2 regions of the Methylobacterium sp. WL7 genome follow, and region 1 is predicted to be linked to the other one. Evidence: predicted binding sites of a transcription regulator. Region 1 holds the regulator's gene; the other holds the start of a gene.
What was found. Region 1 encodes PhoB, which activates phosphate uptake and scavenging genes when phosphate is short. Its sites were predicted from a motif close to TGTCATNNANCTGTCAT; they were not measured.
Positions count from the first base shown of each region.

Region 2: the regulator PhoB is predicted to act here: its motif matches at 2,679-2,695, upstream of phnC (phosphonate ABC transporter ATP-binding protein).

Region 1 is NZ_VRVG01000024.1:23,058-30,889, forward strand. It holds gene FV233_RS09140 (protein-disulfide reductase DsbD domain-containing protein) at 1-1,163, shown strand, start outside; gene phoB (phosphate regulon transcriptional regulator PhoB) at 1,184-1,879, opposite strand; gene phoU (phosphate signaling complex protein PhoU) at 2,054-2,776, opposite strand; gene pstB (phosphate ABC transporter ATP-binding protein PstB) at 3,082-3,897, opposite strand; gene pstA (phosphate ABC transporter permease PstA) at 3,920-4,816, opposite strand; gene pstC (phosphate ABC transporter permease subunit PstC) at 4,829-5,806, opposite strand; gene pstS (phosphate ABC transporter substrate-binding protein PstS) at 5,893-6,933, opposite strand; gene FV233_RS09175 (hypothetical protein) at 7,189-7,434, shown strand; gene FV233_RS09180 (hypothetical protein) at 7,491-7,691, opposite strand; gene recN (DNA repair protein RecN) at 7,810-7,832, opposite strand, start outside.
Region 2 is NZ_VRVG01000032.1:29,915-37,746, reverse strand. It holds gene phnE (phosphonate ABC transporter, permease protein PhnE) at 1-703, opposite strand, end outside; gene phnD (phosphonate ABC transporter substrate-binding protein) at 729-1,658, opposite strand; gene phnC (phosphonate ABC transporter ATP-binding protein) at 1,785-2,633, opposite strand; gene FV233_RS11170 (chloramphenicol acetyltransferase) at 2,757-3,389, opposite strand; gene FV233_RS11165 (DUF1045 domain-containing protein) at 3,382-4,068, opposite strand; gene FV233_RS11160 (ceramide glucosyltransferase) at 4,095-5,243, opposite strand; gene FV233_RS11155 (autotransporter domain-containing protein) at 5,386-7,832, opposite strand, start outside.

The sequences.
Region 1 (7,832 bases):
TCAAGGTGCTCGGCCTCGTGCGGCATGCCGGCGAGAGCGCGGCGCGCGTGCGCCTGCACGGCCTCGCCTACACGGCGGGCGTGCTGGCGAGCTTCCTCGGCCTCGCCGGCCTGCTGCTCGCCCTCAAGGGCGGCGGGGCCGCGATCGGCTGGGGTTTCCAGCTGCAATCGCCTTCCGTGGTGGCCGGGCTCGCCTATCTGCTGCTCGCCATGGGCCTGAGCCTGTCGGGGGTGGTCCATGTCGGCGGACGGCTCGCCGGCATCGGCGACGGGCTGGCCCGGCGCTCGGGCCTGAGCGGCTCGTACTTCACGGGCGTGCTCGCGACCCTGGTCGCGACCCCCTGCACGGCGCCGTTCATGGGCTCGGCCGTGGGTTTCGCGCTGACCCAGAGCGCCGGCGTCGCGCTTGCGGTGTTCGCCTGCCTGGGCCTGGGCCTCGCCCTGCCCTTCCTAGCGCTGACCCTGTGGCCGCCGGCCCTGCGGGCGCTGCCGCGGCCGGGGGCCTGGATGGAGACCCTCAAGCAGGTTCTGGCCTTCCCGGTCTACGCCACGGTGGCGTGGCTGATCTGGGTCCTGGCCCAGCAGGTCGGCCCGCAGGGGCTGCTGGCGGCGCTGATCGGCCTCGTGCTGGTGGGCTTCGCGGCCTGGGCCTGGGAGCACGGACGCGCCGCGGCCCCGCGGGTCGGCCCCATCGTCCAGGGCGTCGCGCTGCTCACGGTCGCCGCCGTCGCGGCGCTGACCCTGAGCCTCGATCGCGACCGGGCCGTGCCCGCCGCCCAGGCCGCCGCCGACGGCGTCGAGCCGTTCACGCAGGCGCGTCTCGACGCCCTGGTGAACGCGCGGCGGCCGGTCTTCGTGAACATGACCGCCGCCTGGTGCATCACCTGCGCGGTCAACGAGACGACCTCGCTGTCCACGAAGGCCGTGCGGGCCGCCATGAAGGATCGGAGCGTCACCTACCTGAAGGGCGACTGGACCAACCAGAACCCCGAGATCACCCGCCTGCTTGAGGCGCATGGGCGCAGCGGCGTGCCGCTGTACCTACTCTACACGGGCGCTGGGGAGCCGCAGGTGCTGCCGCAGATCCTCACCGAGGGAACGGTGCTGGCGGCCTTGGAGGCGGTGCCGGCCGCGTCCGGCAAGAGCGCGGCGCTGGTGCGCTGATTGCGACGAGCAGGAAGGGTTCAGGCTTCGAGGGAAAACGTTTCGTCGAAGGCATAGCCCGAGCCCCGCACGGTGCGGATCGGGTCGGCCTGCCGCGGGGCGTTGAGCGCTTTGCGCAAACGCCCGACATGCACGTCCACGGTGCGCTCGTCGATATAGACGTCGTGGCCCCAGACTCCATCGAGGAGCTGTTCCCGGGAAAACACCCGGCCCGGCGCCAGCATCAGGAATTCGAGCAGCCGGAATTCGGTCGGTCCGAGATGGAGTTCCTCGCCGGCGCGTCGGACCCGGTGGCCGGAGCGGTCGAGCTCGATGTCGCCCGCGGCCAGACGGTCGGCGACGTGGGCCGGCTTGGCCCGGCGCAGCAGCGCCCGAACCCGGGCCAGCAGTTCCGGCACCGAGAACGGCTTGACGATGTAGTCGTCCGCGCCGGTCCCGAGCCCGCGGACCCGGTCGCCCTCCTCGCCGCGAGCGGTGAGCATGATCACCGGCAGCCGCTCGGTCTCGCGTCGGGCCCGGATGCGACGGCACAGCTCGATGCCGGAGAGGCCGGGCAGCATCCAGTCGAGCAGGACCAGGTCGGGCGTGCGCTCGGCCAGGAGCAGTTCCGCGTCGTCACCGCGGCTCGCCGAATCTACCAGGAAGCCCTCGGCCTCCAGGTTGTAGCGCAGCAGGGTGGTCAACGCCTCCTCGTCCTCGACGATCAGGACTTGCATGCTCACGTTCGATAACCTGTTCCGAATTCGGCACGCATCGACTCAACCGCGCCGGAGGGCCCGGACGCGCCGATGGTGCAGTAGGCGCCGCAATCCCTCAACCCACGCGCCACTCCACTCGGGATTTGTCCCACGAGGTGGAGTGCGCGCTGCAGAGGCACCGCGACCCGCATGTCACGGGGCCGGGGCGGAGGGCCCGACCGTCGCATAGTTCGACGCGTCGTTCTTCGGCCGCTCCCCCGCCAGCGTCTCGCCGGTGGCGAGGTAGTGGATCGTCTCGGCGATGTTGGTCGTATGGTCGCCGATGCGCTCGACGTTCTTCGCGCAGAACAGCAGGTGCGTGCAGAACGAGATGTTGCGCGGATCTTCCATCATGTAGGTGAGGAGTTCGCGGAACAGCGAATTGTACAGGGCGTCGATCTCGCCGTCCCGCTCCCAGACATCGTAGGCCGCCTTGATGTCGCGGCTGGCATAGGCGTCGAGGATGTCCTTGAGCTGGGCTTCCGCCAGGTCGCTCATATGGCGCACGCCCAGCACGATCTTCTGCGCGGGCGCCTGATCGGAGATCGCGACGACCCGCTTGGCGACGTTCTTGGCGAGATCGCCGATCCGCTCCAGATCGCCGGAGACGCGGATCGCCGAGATGGTCTCGCGCAGATCGATCGCCAGCGGCTGGCGCCGGGCGATGAGCAGGACTGCCCGCTCCTCGATGTCGCGCTGGAGCGCGTCGAGGCGCTTGTCGGCGAGGATCACCGCCTGGGCGAGCGTATCGTCCCGGCGGACCAGGGCGTCGGTCGCCTCGGCGGCCATCTTCTCGGCGACGCCGCCCATCTCGGAGATCGAGCGGCGGAGGTCATCCAGGTCGGTGTCGTAAGAACTGACGATATGGCCGGGCATGGTGGATCCTTCGATGGCGTCCCGCAAACCTTGATCCGCGAGGTCTGGCGGAAACCCGCCGCTGCGATCACGGATACCGATGTGCGTTTCCCGGTACCCAGTCCCTTGCGTAGTTCACGTCATGATGCGGAGCGGATCGGCTTTCGGTATGCGACGACAAACAATCGGAATAGGCCGATGTTCCCAGATCAACGCAGCATGTCTCGGAGTAGCGCCCGGTCGTCTTCCGATCGGGCGCGGCCCCTCGTCTTGAAATCGGCGGGTCGACATGTGCCGATCCGGTACTCAACTCTTAAGCGAATTGCTTAGCCGAACCGGCCGGTGATGTAATCCTGGGTGCGTTGCTCGACAGGATTCATGAACATCCGGTTGGTCGGGCCGAACTCGATCAACTCACCCAGATACATGAAGGCGGTGAACTGCGAGATGCGGGCAGCCTGCTGCATGTTGTGCGTGACGATCACGATGGTGAATTCGTCGCGCAGTTGCTCGATCAACTCCTCGATGCGGCCCGTGGAGATCGGGTCGAGCGCCGAGGTTGGCTCGTCGAACAGGATAACCTCCGGGCTCTGGGCCACGGTGCGGGCGATGCACAGGCGCTGCTGCTGGCCGCCGGAGAGGCCGGTGCCGGCCTGGCGCAGCTTGTCCTTCACCTCGTCCCAGAGGGCGGACTTGCGCAAAGCCTGCTCCACCCGCCCGTCGAGCTCGGATTTCGGCAGCTTCTCGTAAAGGCGCAGCCCGAAGGCCACGTTGTCGTAGATCGACATCGGGAACGGCGTCGGCTTTTGGAAGACCATGCCGATCCGCGCGCGCAGATCGTTCAAGTCGACGGACGGATCGAGCACGTTCTGGCCGTCGAGCATGATCTGACCCTCGGCCCGCTGCTCCGGGTAGAGGCTGTAGATCCGGTTGAAGCAGCGCAGCAGGGTGGACTTGCCGCAGCCGGACGGTCCGATTAGGGCCGTGACCTGCCGGTCGTGGAAGTTGATGTCCACGTTCTTCAGCCCGTGGAAGCTGCCGTAGTAGAAGTTGAGGCCCTTCACGGCGATCCGGACCGCACCGCCCTCGTTGGCGTGGTTGCGGGTGAGATCGACCGTGGGGATCGCGGAGGCGGCGTTCATCGTCGTGTCCTCGAGAAGGGTCTTAGCGCGACATCTGCGGCTTGATGACGAGACGGGCGATGATCGACAGCACCAGGATCGTCGCGGTGATGAGGAGCGCCCCGGCCCAGGCGAGGCTCTGCCAGTTCGGATAGGGCGAGAGGGCGAACTGGTAGATCATGACCGGGAGGTTCGCGACGCCGCCCATCAGGTCGGGCGAGAACCACGAATTGTTGTTGAGCGCGGTGAACAGGAGCGGCGCCGTCTCGCCGGCGATGCGGGCCAGCGCCAGGATGATCCCCGTGACGATGCCGGCCGAGGCCGCCCGCCAGGTGACGCTGATGATCACCGTCGAGGGCGGGGCGCCCAGCGCAGCCCCGGCCTCGCGCAGGGTGCCGGGCACCAGGCGCATCATGTCCTCGGTCGTGCGCACGATCACCGGCACCGCGATGATGGCGAGCGCCACGCCGCCGGCCCAGCCCGAATAGGTCCCCATCGGCCGGACCATCAGGGTGTAGACGAACAGGCCGATCAGGATCGACGGTGCCGAGAGCAGGATGTCGTTGAGGAAGCGGATCAGCCCGGCGATCTTGGAGAACCGGCCGTACTCGGCCAGGTAGGTCCCGGCCATGACGCCGATCGGCGTCGCGACCGTGATCCCGATTCCGGTGAGCACCAGGCTGCCCAGGATCGCGTTGGCGATGCCGCCGCCCTCGGAGCCGGGCCCCGGGGTCGGGTGCATGAACATGGCGGGCGTGAAGCCCTGCACGCCCTGGATGATCAGCATCAGCAGGATCGAACCGAGCACCACGGCGCCCACGATCGTGGCGACCAGGCAGGCGGTGCGCAGCACGCGGTCGGCGATCCGCCGGCTGGGGCGGACACGTCCGGAGCGGCGCGGCGCGGCGGTGTTGAGGGCCATGGGGTTGGACGCGTCCATCGTGAGCCCTCCTCAGGCAGCTTTGACGCGGCGCGTCAGCAGCCGGGCGATGATGAGCACCACGAAGGTGATGACGAAGAGAATGCAGCCCAGGGCCATCAGGGCGTTGAGCTGAAGTCCGTCAGCCTCGTTGAACTCGTTGGCGATGCGCGACGCGATGGTCGAGCTCGGGTCGAAGATCGAGGCCGAGAGGCGGTTGGCGTTGCCGATCACGAAGGTCACCGCCATCGTCTCGCCGAGGGCGCGCCCGAGGCCGAGCATGATCGCGCCGATGATCGAGACGGAGGCCTGCGGGACCAGCACGTGGCGGACCACCTCCCAGGTGGTGCAACCGATGCCGTAGGCGCTCTCGCGCAGAACGGTCGGGATCTGGTCGAGCATGTCCCGGGCGATCGAGGCGATGAACGGCACGATCATGATCGCCAGGATGATGCCTGCGGTGAACACGCCGACCCCGGACGGGACCCGGGCGTAGAACAGCGTGCCGACGATCGGCATGCCCTCGACGATGTTCGACACCGGGATCTGGACGAAGCGCGCGAAGAGCGGCGCGAACACGAACAGGCCCCACATGCCGTAAATGATGCTCGGCACCGCGGCGAGCAGCTCGATGGTCATCGCCACCGGCTTGCGGGCCCAGCCCGGGCAGAGCTGGGTAAGGTAGACGGCGATCCCCAGGGAGACCGGGACGCCGATCAGGAGCGCCAGGGTGGCCGAGGCCACGGTCCCGATCACGGCGACCAGGGAGCCGTACTGCTCGGTCCCGACGTTCCAGGCGCTGGAGGTCAGGAAGGCGAAGCCGAATTCCCGGAAGGCGGGCCAGCCGCCATAGAGGATCGAGCCCAGGATTCCGGCAAGCACGATCAGCACGAACAGGGCGGCCCCGTAGGAGCAGACCCGGAACAGGGTGTCGAGGCTCCGGCTCGGTCCCTTGCGCGCGGCAGCGGCGCGAGGTCGGGCGAGGGCAATCGTCTCGGTCAAAGCGGACATCCGCGATTCTCTGCGAAGGGAGGCGTGGTAGCGCGGTGCGGGCCGCGATGCGAGGGAGGGGGCTTCAACCCCCTCCCTCCTCTTACTCACATGTTGAAGACGGGCTTACCGTCCTTACCCTTCACGGTTTTCCATTCTTCGTGGATCAGGGCGACGACATTGTCCGGCAGCGGCACGTAATCGAGGTCCGCGGCGAGTTTGTCGCCGTTCTTATAAGCCCAATCGAAGAACTTCAGCGTATCTGCGGCCTTTGCCGCGTCGGCCGATTCCTTGTGGACGAGGATGAACGTCGCCGCCGTGATCGGCCACGCGTCGTCGCCCGGCTGGTTGGTCAGCGAGATGCCGAAGCCCGGGGCCGACTTCCAGTCGGCGCTGGCGGCGGCGGCCTGGAACGCCTTGTCGTCCGGCTGCGGATACTTGCCGGCCTTGTTCTGCAACAGGGCGTAAGCGAGCTTGTTCTGCTTGGCGTAGGCGGATTCGACGTAGCCGATGGCGTTCGGCACCTGCTTGACGGTGGCGGTGACGCCCTCGTTGCCCTTGCCGCCCTGCCCGACCGGCCAGGAGATCGTCGTGGCCGCGCCGTATTCCTTCTTCCAGGTCTCGGAGGCCTGGGACAGGTAGGTGGTGAAGATGTTGGTCGTGCCCGAGGCGTCCGACCGGTAGACCGGGGTGATGGTGGCGTCGGGGAGCTTCACGCCGTCGTTGAGCTTCGCGATCCGCGGGTCGCTCCACTTGGAGATCTTGCCGGCGTAGATGTCTGCCAGGATGTCGCCGGTGAGCTTCAACTTGCCGGGCTCGAGGCCGGCGATGTTCACCACCGGCACGACGCCGCCCATCACGGTGGGGAACTGGACGAGGCCGTCCTTGGCCAACTGCTCGCCCTTGAGCGGGGCGTCGGTGGCGCCGAAATCGACGGTCTTGGCCTGGATCTGCTTGATGCCGCCGCCGGAACCGATCGACTGGTAGTTCAGTCCCGAGCCGGTCTCCTTGCGGTAGGCTTCGGCCCACTTGGAGTAGACCGGGAACGGGAAGGTGGCGCCGGCTCCCGTGATGTCGGCAGCGAGTGCGGCGGACGCCAGCTGGACCGTCGCGAGGCCGACGGCGAGCGCGTAAGCAAAGGGTCTCAAGGGAATCTCCGTAGCCGTCGGGCGAGAGCCTGCGCCTCTCTGCCGGCAAGCCCATGCCCGCGGCAGAGCTGTGCGGCCGGTCTTCCAAGAGACCCGGCGCCGGCCGCCCGATGGGCCGGGCGTTACGACAGGGAGATGACATCGGCATGACATCGCGCCGCAGACACGAAGGCACGGTTTGGGGCGCTGGCGCGTTCAAGCCCGGTGGCGGCGTCTCGGCGATGCCGTCCGCGCGACCAGGAAGGCAGTCGGATCGTGGATGATCAGGGGACCGACGCACAGGAAGGTCCCGATGCGGCATGGCTTGCCCTGCACGCCGACCGCGAGGCCGTGGAGCGCGCGCTGACCCTGGCGCAGGCGCGCCAGCGCTACGGCACCGACGCCGAGGCGATCGCTCAGGCGCGCCGCGAGGAGGCCGAACTTCTGGTGGATCTCGACCGGATCCTCACGCAGATCCGGGCCGCGGAGTATCGCCGGCGGCCGGGCTCGCGGCGCTGGTAGCGCAGGGCGAAAGCAATCTTGGCCGGGGCGAATATGGATTCGGTCGCGGCGCGGCTTCAGCCGACCCGGCGCAGCTCCCGCTCTTTCTGGCGCAGGCGCAGGAGCAGTTCGACGTGGGTGTCGGTGATCGGCTGCGTGTCGACGCTGCCCTCATAGACCGTACGAAGCGTCAGCCCGAGCTGATGCGTGTCGATCGCCTGCTTGAGGGCTCGACCGGGATGCCCGCGCCCCTCGGACGCGACGATGGACGGCTTCATGTTTTCCTCCCGCCCTTCAACCGCGTGCTCCTGAACCACGGTCCCGGGATGGGATCAGTCTCGCCAAGAATGGTTAACGAAACGTTACGCGCAACAAACGGTTAAGGTTGATGCGCGTTCATGCATCTGCGCCTTGCAGCA
Region 2 (7,832 bases), on a different contig from region 1:
CCGCCCCGCGCACGTTGATCTCGAAGCGCAGCAGCGCGTAGGAGACGAAGTTCGACAGCACCTGCGGCAGCACCGCGAAGCGCACGGTCTCGAGCCAGCTGGCGCCCGAGGCCGACAGGCCCTCGACCGGCCGCATATCGATATTCTCGACCACCTCTGAGAACAGCTTGCCCAGCGCCCCCGTGGTGTGGATCGCCAGGGCCAGCACGCCGACCATCGGGCCGAGGCCGAAGGCGATCACGAACAAAAGCGCGAACACCACGTCGGGAATCGTGCGGCACACCTCCAGGACGCGCTTGGCGAGGAAGCGAACCGTGGCCGACCGCACCAGGTTGGCGGCCGCGACGAAGCTGAGGGCGAAGCCCGCGACCGCCCCGAGCAGGGTTCCGAGATACGCCATCAGCAGCGTCTCGCCGAGCAGGGCGAGCCAGCCGGGCAGGCCCCAGTACCAGGCGCGCACGTCCTCCAGCGGGTGATCGAGGCCGATCGGCGGCCAGATCTGCTCGATATAGGCGGTGAACTTGCCGATGTTCTCGACGAAGACCAGCGGCCGGACTTCGGCGGCGAGGCCCGCCAGGAGCGCCAGCACCGCCAGGACGGCGAAGCTCGCGAGGGTGCGGCGGCGGGCGGAGCCGCTCGCCGCCGCGTACAGGCCGGAGAGGGCGGCTGCCCGCTCCGGCGGCAGGGGTGTCAGGCCGCGCAAGGCCGGCGCCTCCTCAGGACCGCGATCAGGACTTCTTGCGCTGCTCGTCGTTGAACTTCAGCATGTCGATGACCGGCTGGTAATCCTTGAGCGTCACCGGGGTGAGGCTGAGATCCTTGCCGTCGGACAGCTTGTCGAACGCCGCCTTGTCGGCCTTCGGCAGGTCGAGGAAGGCCTGGCGGATCTTGGCCTTCAGGTCGTCCGGCAGGCTCGCCAGCACGGCGTAGGGGCCCTCCGGCAGGAAGTCGGACTTGAACACCACCCGGAAGTCGGACTGCTTCATCGGCGTACCGTCCGGGTTCTTCAGGACGCCCTTGGCGACCATGCGGGTCACCATCGTGTCGGTCTCGGAATTCCACAGGTTGGCGGCGGCCTCGACGGTGCCCTGGGTCAGGGCCAGGACGGCGTTCTCGTGGCTGCCGGCAAAGACCGCCTTGCCGAAATGCCTGTCCACGTCGAAGCCGGCCCGCTTCAGGAAGAAGCGCGGCGCCTGGTTGCCGGAGGTGGAGTTCGGGTCGACCAGGGCGAGGTTCTTGCCCTTCAAATCCGCCACCGTCTTGTACGGGCTGGAAGCCAGCACGTAGAGCACCGAGTAATAGCCCGAGGCGCCGGTCTCGTGCTGCGGGTTGACCAGCGGCTCGATCTTCACCCCGGTCATCACGGCCCGGCCGAACGAAGCGGCCCCGTAGAACGCGATCTGGATGTTGCCGGCGCGCTGGCCCTCGATCACCGCGGCGTAGTCGCTGGCGACCCGCAGCTTGACCGGCACACCGATCGTCTTCGTCAGGTAGTCGGCCAGGGGCGCGTAGCGGTCGTTGGTGCCGCTGGCATTCTCCATCGGGATGACCGCGAGGGTCAGCTCGGGATACTTGGCCTTCCACTCCTGGGCGGCGGCCGGCAGGCTGAAGAGGGCGAGCGACGCCGCGGCGGCGGCGAGGGTGCGTCGGGTGATCATCGGGTGGTCCTCGGGTCTGTTCAAGCGCGGGATCGTCCGGCCGCGCGCTCGGCGCGCCCGGTCGGGCGTTTCCATCCGTCGTTGTTGGGTGCCTCGAGCCCGGTGCGCCGGCGACCGGCGCCCGGTTCAGGCGCCGATGGCGGCCTCGCGGATGGGCTGGGCCGGGACGAGGCCGGGCAGCCCCGGCAGGGCCGCCCGCTGCTCGGCCTCGCGCTCCGGGGAATCGTCCAGCACCTCGCCCGCCTCCAGGCCGTAGAGCCGGCGCGCCACGTCCTCGGTGAGGTCGAACGGGCCGCCCTCGAACACCACCCGGCCGGCGGCGAGCCCGACGAGGCGGTCGCAATAGGCCCGGGCGAGGTCGAGGGAGTGCAGGTTGCACAGGACCGTGATGCCGTAGCGCCGGTTCACGGCCGCCAGCGCGTCCATCACCAGCCGGGTGTTGCGCGGGTCCAGGGACGCCACGGGCTCGTCGGCGAGCAGGATCTCGGGCTCCTGCACCAGCGCCCGGGCGATGGCGACGCGCTGCTGCTGGCCGCCCGACAGGCCGTCGGCCCGCTGGCCGGCGAACTCGCCCATGTCGAAGCTCTCCAGGGCGGCGAGCGCCATGGCCTTGTCCTCGTCCGACCACAGCCGGAGCAGGGAGCGGTGGGTCGGCACATGGCTGAGCCGGCCCATCAGCACGTTGGTCATCACGTCGAGACGGCCGACGAGGTTGAACTGCTGGAAGATCATGGCGCAGCGGGTGCGCCATTCCCGGAGCGGCCGACCGCTCAGGCCGGTGATGTCGCGACCGTCATGGAGGATGCGCCCGGAACTCGGGTCCGCGAGGCGGTTGATCAGGCGCAGGAGCGTTGATTTGCCAGCTCCAGACCGGCCGATGACGCCGACGAAACTGCCGCGCTCGATCCGCAGCGAGACTCCGTCCACGGCCAGGCGGCCGCCGTACTGACGCGTGAGATCCTCGACGACGAGCATAAACTTCCATCCGCTGCGGGGTGGAGGCAGCTAAACGCCTCTTCCACGACGGTTGAATGACGAATACGAAATGATTTCTTTAGTCGGCGCACCAAAATCCGCGACGCCCGACCCGGTTTCTCCCTAGGTCCCCGACCAACTCGTATACCGCTCCACAAACTCTTCGATCGGCAGCGCGCGGACATCCGGCAGCGCCCTGCGCAGGCGCTCGTGGTCCCAATCCCACCAAGCGAGGCGCTCCAGCCGCTCGGCGACCGGCTCGGGGAAGCGGCGGCGCACCGGCCGGGCCGGGTTGCCGACGACGATCGTGTAGGCCGGGACGTCCCGCGTGACGATCGCGCCCGCCCCGACCACCGCGCCGGTGCCGATGCTGCGGCCGGGCAGCACCACCACCCCGTGGCCGATCCAGACGTCGTGCCCGATGGTCACCGGGCTGGCCCGGCGGCGCGCGAAGAACGCGTCCTCGTCCGCCTCCTCGGGCCAGTAGGCCTGGGCCCGGTAGGTGAAATGCGCCTGGCTCGCGCGCTCCATCGGGTGGTTGCCCGGGTTGATCCGCACCGCGGCGGCGATCGAGCAGAACTTGCCGATGGTGGTGTAGATGACCTCGCCGTCCTGGCCGATGTAGGAATAATCGTCGAGCACGGTCTCGGTCAGGCGCGTGCGGGCGCCGATCTCGGTGTAGCGGCCGAGATGGCACTCGACGATCCGGGCGCTCGGGTCGACGGCCGGCTGGAGGCCGAGATGCCGCTCAGCCATGCGCGTCTCCGAACGGCAGGCGCGCCAGCAGCCGGAACGGCTCGGCCCCGTCCTGCACGAGCACATTCAGGGCGTCGATCACCGCGGGCTCCGGGCCGGTGGCCGCGTAGGCGTCGGTCAGGCGGCGCTGCCAGGCGGCGCGGTCGGGATCCGGCAGCGCATCGGTCAGCGTCATGTGGAACCGGAAGGCCTCGAAGACATACGGATAGCCCCAGCGGGCGAGCAGGGTGCGGCCGCGCGGATCGAGGCGCTCCGGGCGGCGCTTGGCGCGCTCGCTCTCGGACAGCGGCGCCCGCCACGGGTCCAGGGCGGCGACGCATTCGGCGGCGAGCAGCCCGAGTTCCGGCGGCGGGGCCGCGGGAACCAGCGCCAGGAACGGTCCGAGCGCCGCGACGGCCAGCGGGCCGAGCGCCACCGGCGGGTGCCCGGCCGCGAGGTCCCGCGCCGCCGCGACGAGGTCGGCCTCCTCGGCCCCCGGGGTGAGGCGCATCGGCGCCTTGAGGGTCGCGTGGAAGCCGTAGACCCGGGCGCCCGCCGTGACGGCGGCGAGGTCGCCGAGCGCCTGCGGATGCGGCACCGGCGCGCCGGCGGCGTTGTCGTAGCCGAGGACGGCATTGCCGAAGGCGGCCAGGGCCGAGCCGGGCGGGGGGAGCCAGTAGAGGGCGTAACGGCGCGTCATGTCGTGACCTCCGGCCTTCCGCGCGGTCACGCCGTCGGCGCGCAGGCGCGGTCGACGCCGGCGCGGCGCGGGCGCACATCCATGGCGTTGCCGCGCCAGACGATGGCGCTCTGCACCCAGGCGCCGAGCCACAGAGCCGGGATCAGCGCGTCGCGCACCACGAACGCCGCCAGCATGCGCGGCCCGCGTTGCCAGCCCGCGCGGAAAGCGAGCCGGTACTCGGCGCCATAGCACAGCCCGACGAGGCCGGCAGCGCCCGCGAGGCCGGCCGGGCTGCCGGCCCACAGCGCCACCAGCAGCGCCGGCAACAGGACGCCGCTGCCGATCTCCGGGATGAAGAACAGCGCGAAGGTCACCCGGCGCAGGCGCGCCCAGCGCAGCTGCCGCGCCCAGACCTCGCGGAAGCCGCGCTGTCCCAGCGGCTGCTCGAACGGGCTCGCCACGAGGTGGACGCGCTTGCCGGCGGCGCGCACCAGCTTGGTGGCGGCTGCATCCTCGGCGATCTCGGAGGCCAGCGCCTGAAGGCCGCCCCGGGCCTCCAGGAACGGCTTGTGCCAGAGCATGCTCTTGCCCTGCGCGAAGCCCAGGCCGAACGCCTCGGCCGCGTATTGCCAGCGGGCCTGCAGGGTGTTGAGGAAGGCGCATTCCACCTCGGCCATGAAATTGCCCGGCCGGGCGCCCGCCGGGGTCGAGCAGACCAGGCCGGTGTCGGCCCGCCAGGCCGCCTGCAGCCGCTGGAGGTAATCCGGCGGCATCGCCACGTTGGAATCGGCGAGCACGACCCAGTCATGCGCGGCGGCGCGCCAGCCGCGCACGCAATTGTTCAGCTTGGGATTGTCGCTCACGCGCTCGTCGCCGAGGATCAGCCGGGCCGGCACCTGCGGGTGGTCGGCGATCAGGCGCTGCACCCGCGGGACGATCGGATCGGCCGGGTCGGCCACGCAGAAGATCAGCTCGTAGGCCGGATAGGCGAGGCGGAAGCTGCGAGCCAGCATCTCGTCGCTGAACGCCTCGACCCCGTGGAGCGGCCGGACCAGGGAGACCGGGGCCCCGGCCGGGAAGGTGGACGCGCCGTGGACCGTCCCGATGCGCCGGCCCGCGATCGCGATGCTGGCGATCTGGATCAGGGCCAACAGCGCGCCGAGGGACAACGCCGACACCGTGGGGTCAATCATGCGGATCCCTTGTTCACGCCCGTGATCGGCCCGGATCGCCGGCGAGCGCGTTGAATCAAGGACTTAGAGCCGTCCCCGATCACAACGTGATCGGGGACGGCTCTAGCGGCCGGACCGCGTCAACCGTGTGACAGCGCCTCCCTCAGAACCGCAGCGTGAGGTTGCCCTTCACGGCCTGGTCCTGCGCCCGGGCGCCGACTTGGCCGGTGTAGGACACGCCGAGGGTCGCGTTCGGCGCCACCCGCAGGTCGAGCCCCGCACTCGCGACCAGCGCGTCCCGGTCGATCGGCACCCCCGCGCTCAGGAAGGCCGGGCCGGTGCCGAAGCTCAGCAGCGCCGTCGGGACCACGTCCCCGAACGCCCGCCGGTAGCCAAGCAGGCCGTAGGCCTTCACCGGAAGCCCGAAGCCCAGATCCAGGCTGGTCTGCGCCCGCACGCCTGCCGTCACCGCGCCGAGGTCATAGTCGCGCGCGTAGCTCACCAGGGCCGCCGCGCCGCCCGTCTCCGCAAACCCGTCCCGCCGGATGCCGATATAGGCCGCGCCGACGAACGGCTCGAGATAGGTCGAGGCCTGCTGCAGCGCCGGGCCGTCCTTCGCCATCAGGGCCGCCGGCGCGCTCAGGGTGAACCGGTAGCCGATCTCGCCGAAGCCCTGGATTGTGTGGCCGCCACCATGCCCGGTCGGGCTGTCCGACAGGCCGTACAGCACGCTGCGCCGAGTGCGGGTGTCGGTGTCGGCGTAGAGGGCGCCGAGCCGCACCGCGACCGGACCGAATTCGTACCCGCCGTAGACGCCGCCGAAGCCGCTCTTGAGCGTCGCGCTCTCCGCCCGGGCATTGCCGCCCTGCCGGCCGGCGCTGTCGAGGTTGGCCTCGGTGTAGCCGCCGACCACGCCGAACTTGAACCCGCTCGGCAGCCGGATGTCGGCGCCGAGCGCGAAGCCGGCGATCTGCCGGTCGAGGTCGAAGGCGTTGCCGCCCCCGCCGGCCGTGCCGAACGCACCAAAACCCTGGCCCCAGAGCCCGAACACCTGCGGGTCGAGGATCCGCGCCGGCACGCTCGCCACCACGGGCGACCGGCCCGGCAGGTCGGCGCTGTAGGCCGCCGGCACGCGGCCGTCGTCGAGGCTCGCGGCCGAGCCGCCCCAGCGCAGCCGGTCGAGCACCGCCTCGCGCACGAAGAACGCCGTCTCGTAGGCCGCCGACACCGTGCCGGCGTGGATGTCGCCGGCGAGCGCCCGGAAGCCGTCGGCGGCCTCGGCGGTGGTGAACGCCAGGGCGGCGTCGTAGGCCCGGCCGGACCCCGCCGCCTGGAGCGCGTTGGCGGACGCGACGCCGTTGCGGCCGGTGGCGCCGGCGGCCAGCGGGACGTCGTTGCGGGTCAGGGTCAGGGCGACGTCGTTGGGCAGGTAGCGCAGGCCGGGGCTGAGGAAGGCGAGGTTCGCCGTGACCCCGTCGAACCGTCCCGAGACGCCGCCGGCCGCGCTCAGGATGGCGTAGGTGGTTCGCGGGCTGTAGGCGCCGGAGGCGGCCACGACCTGCACGGTGCCGCCACTGAGGGTCACGGCACCGCCGGCCGCGATCCTGTCGGCCTGTCCGGCTGCGTTGGCCTCGACCCGGTAGACCGAGCCCGGCGCGAAGGCGACCGAGCCGGCGACGTTGAGGGTGCCGATGGAGTTGCCCGGCGCCACGATACCGCCCGACAGGGCGTTGAGGCCGCCGAGCGTGCCCGAGCCGCCGAGCAGTCCGCCGGCCCCGACCGAGACGGTGCCCGCGATGGTGCCGTTGGCGTAGAGCGCGCCGCCGTTGCCGATTCCGACATCGATGCCGAGGCGGTCGCTCGTGTCCATCCGCAGGGTGCCGGTGACGGCTCCGAAATAGCCGGCGGCGGAATAGAGGTCGATGCGGCTCCAGTAGCTGAGCGGGCTGCCGTAGAAGGCGGCGAGCGCGTTGGTCTGCGTGTTGACCACGATCTGGTTGATCGTGGCGGTCGAGAGCTGGCCATAGAGGCCGCCCTGCGGGGCGAGCGTGCGGGCGGCCGCGGTCGATCCGCCGTAGAGCGGGGCCAGCAGGATCGCGGCGTCGGGGCCGCCCGCCGGGGCCGCCTCGCGCGGGGCCTGGGTGAAGGTGAGGGTCGGCAGGCCGTAGGTGAGGCGCTGCTGGTAGGCGGCTTGGTTGGCCCCGGATGGCACGTAGGGGTTGCCGGCGGTGTTGGCGGCGCCACCCGCGCAGGCCGCGACGGTGTTGCCGCATTGGGCGGCGAGGTAGGCTTGGAGCTGCCCCTGCGCCTGCACGAACTGGTTCGGCAGGTTGATCGCGACGCCGGTCACCGCGGCGTTGTTGACGTAGGCTGGGTTCGTGAACGCCTGGGCCAGGTCGTAGGCCGCCAGCGCCCGGCTGCCGATCACGTCGAGCGGATAGTGGACGCCGAGCACGATCCGGCTCTCGCCGTACTCGGAGGCCCGCAGCAGCACGTTCTGATATTGCTGCGGCACCAGCATCGCCAGCAGGTAGCCGCTGGTGAACGCGTAGGTGGTGTGCCCGCTCGGGAAGGAGGCGTTGGTCGCGAGGCCGGTGAGCGCCGTCGGAT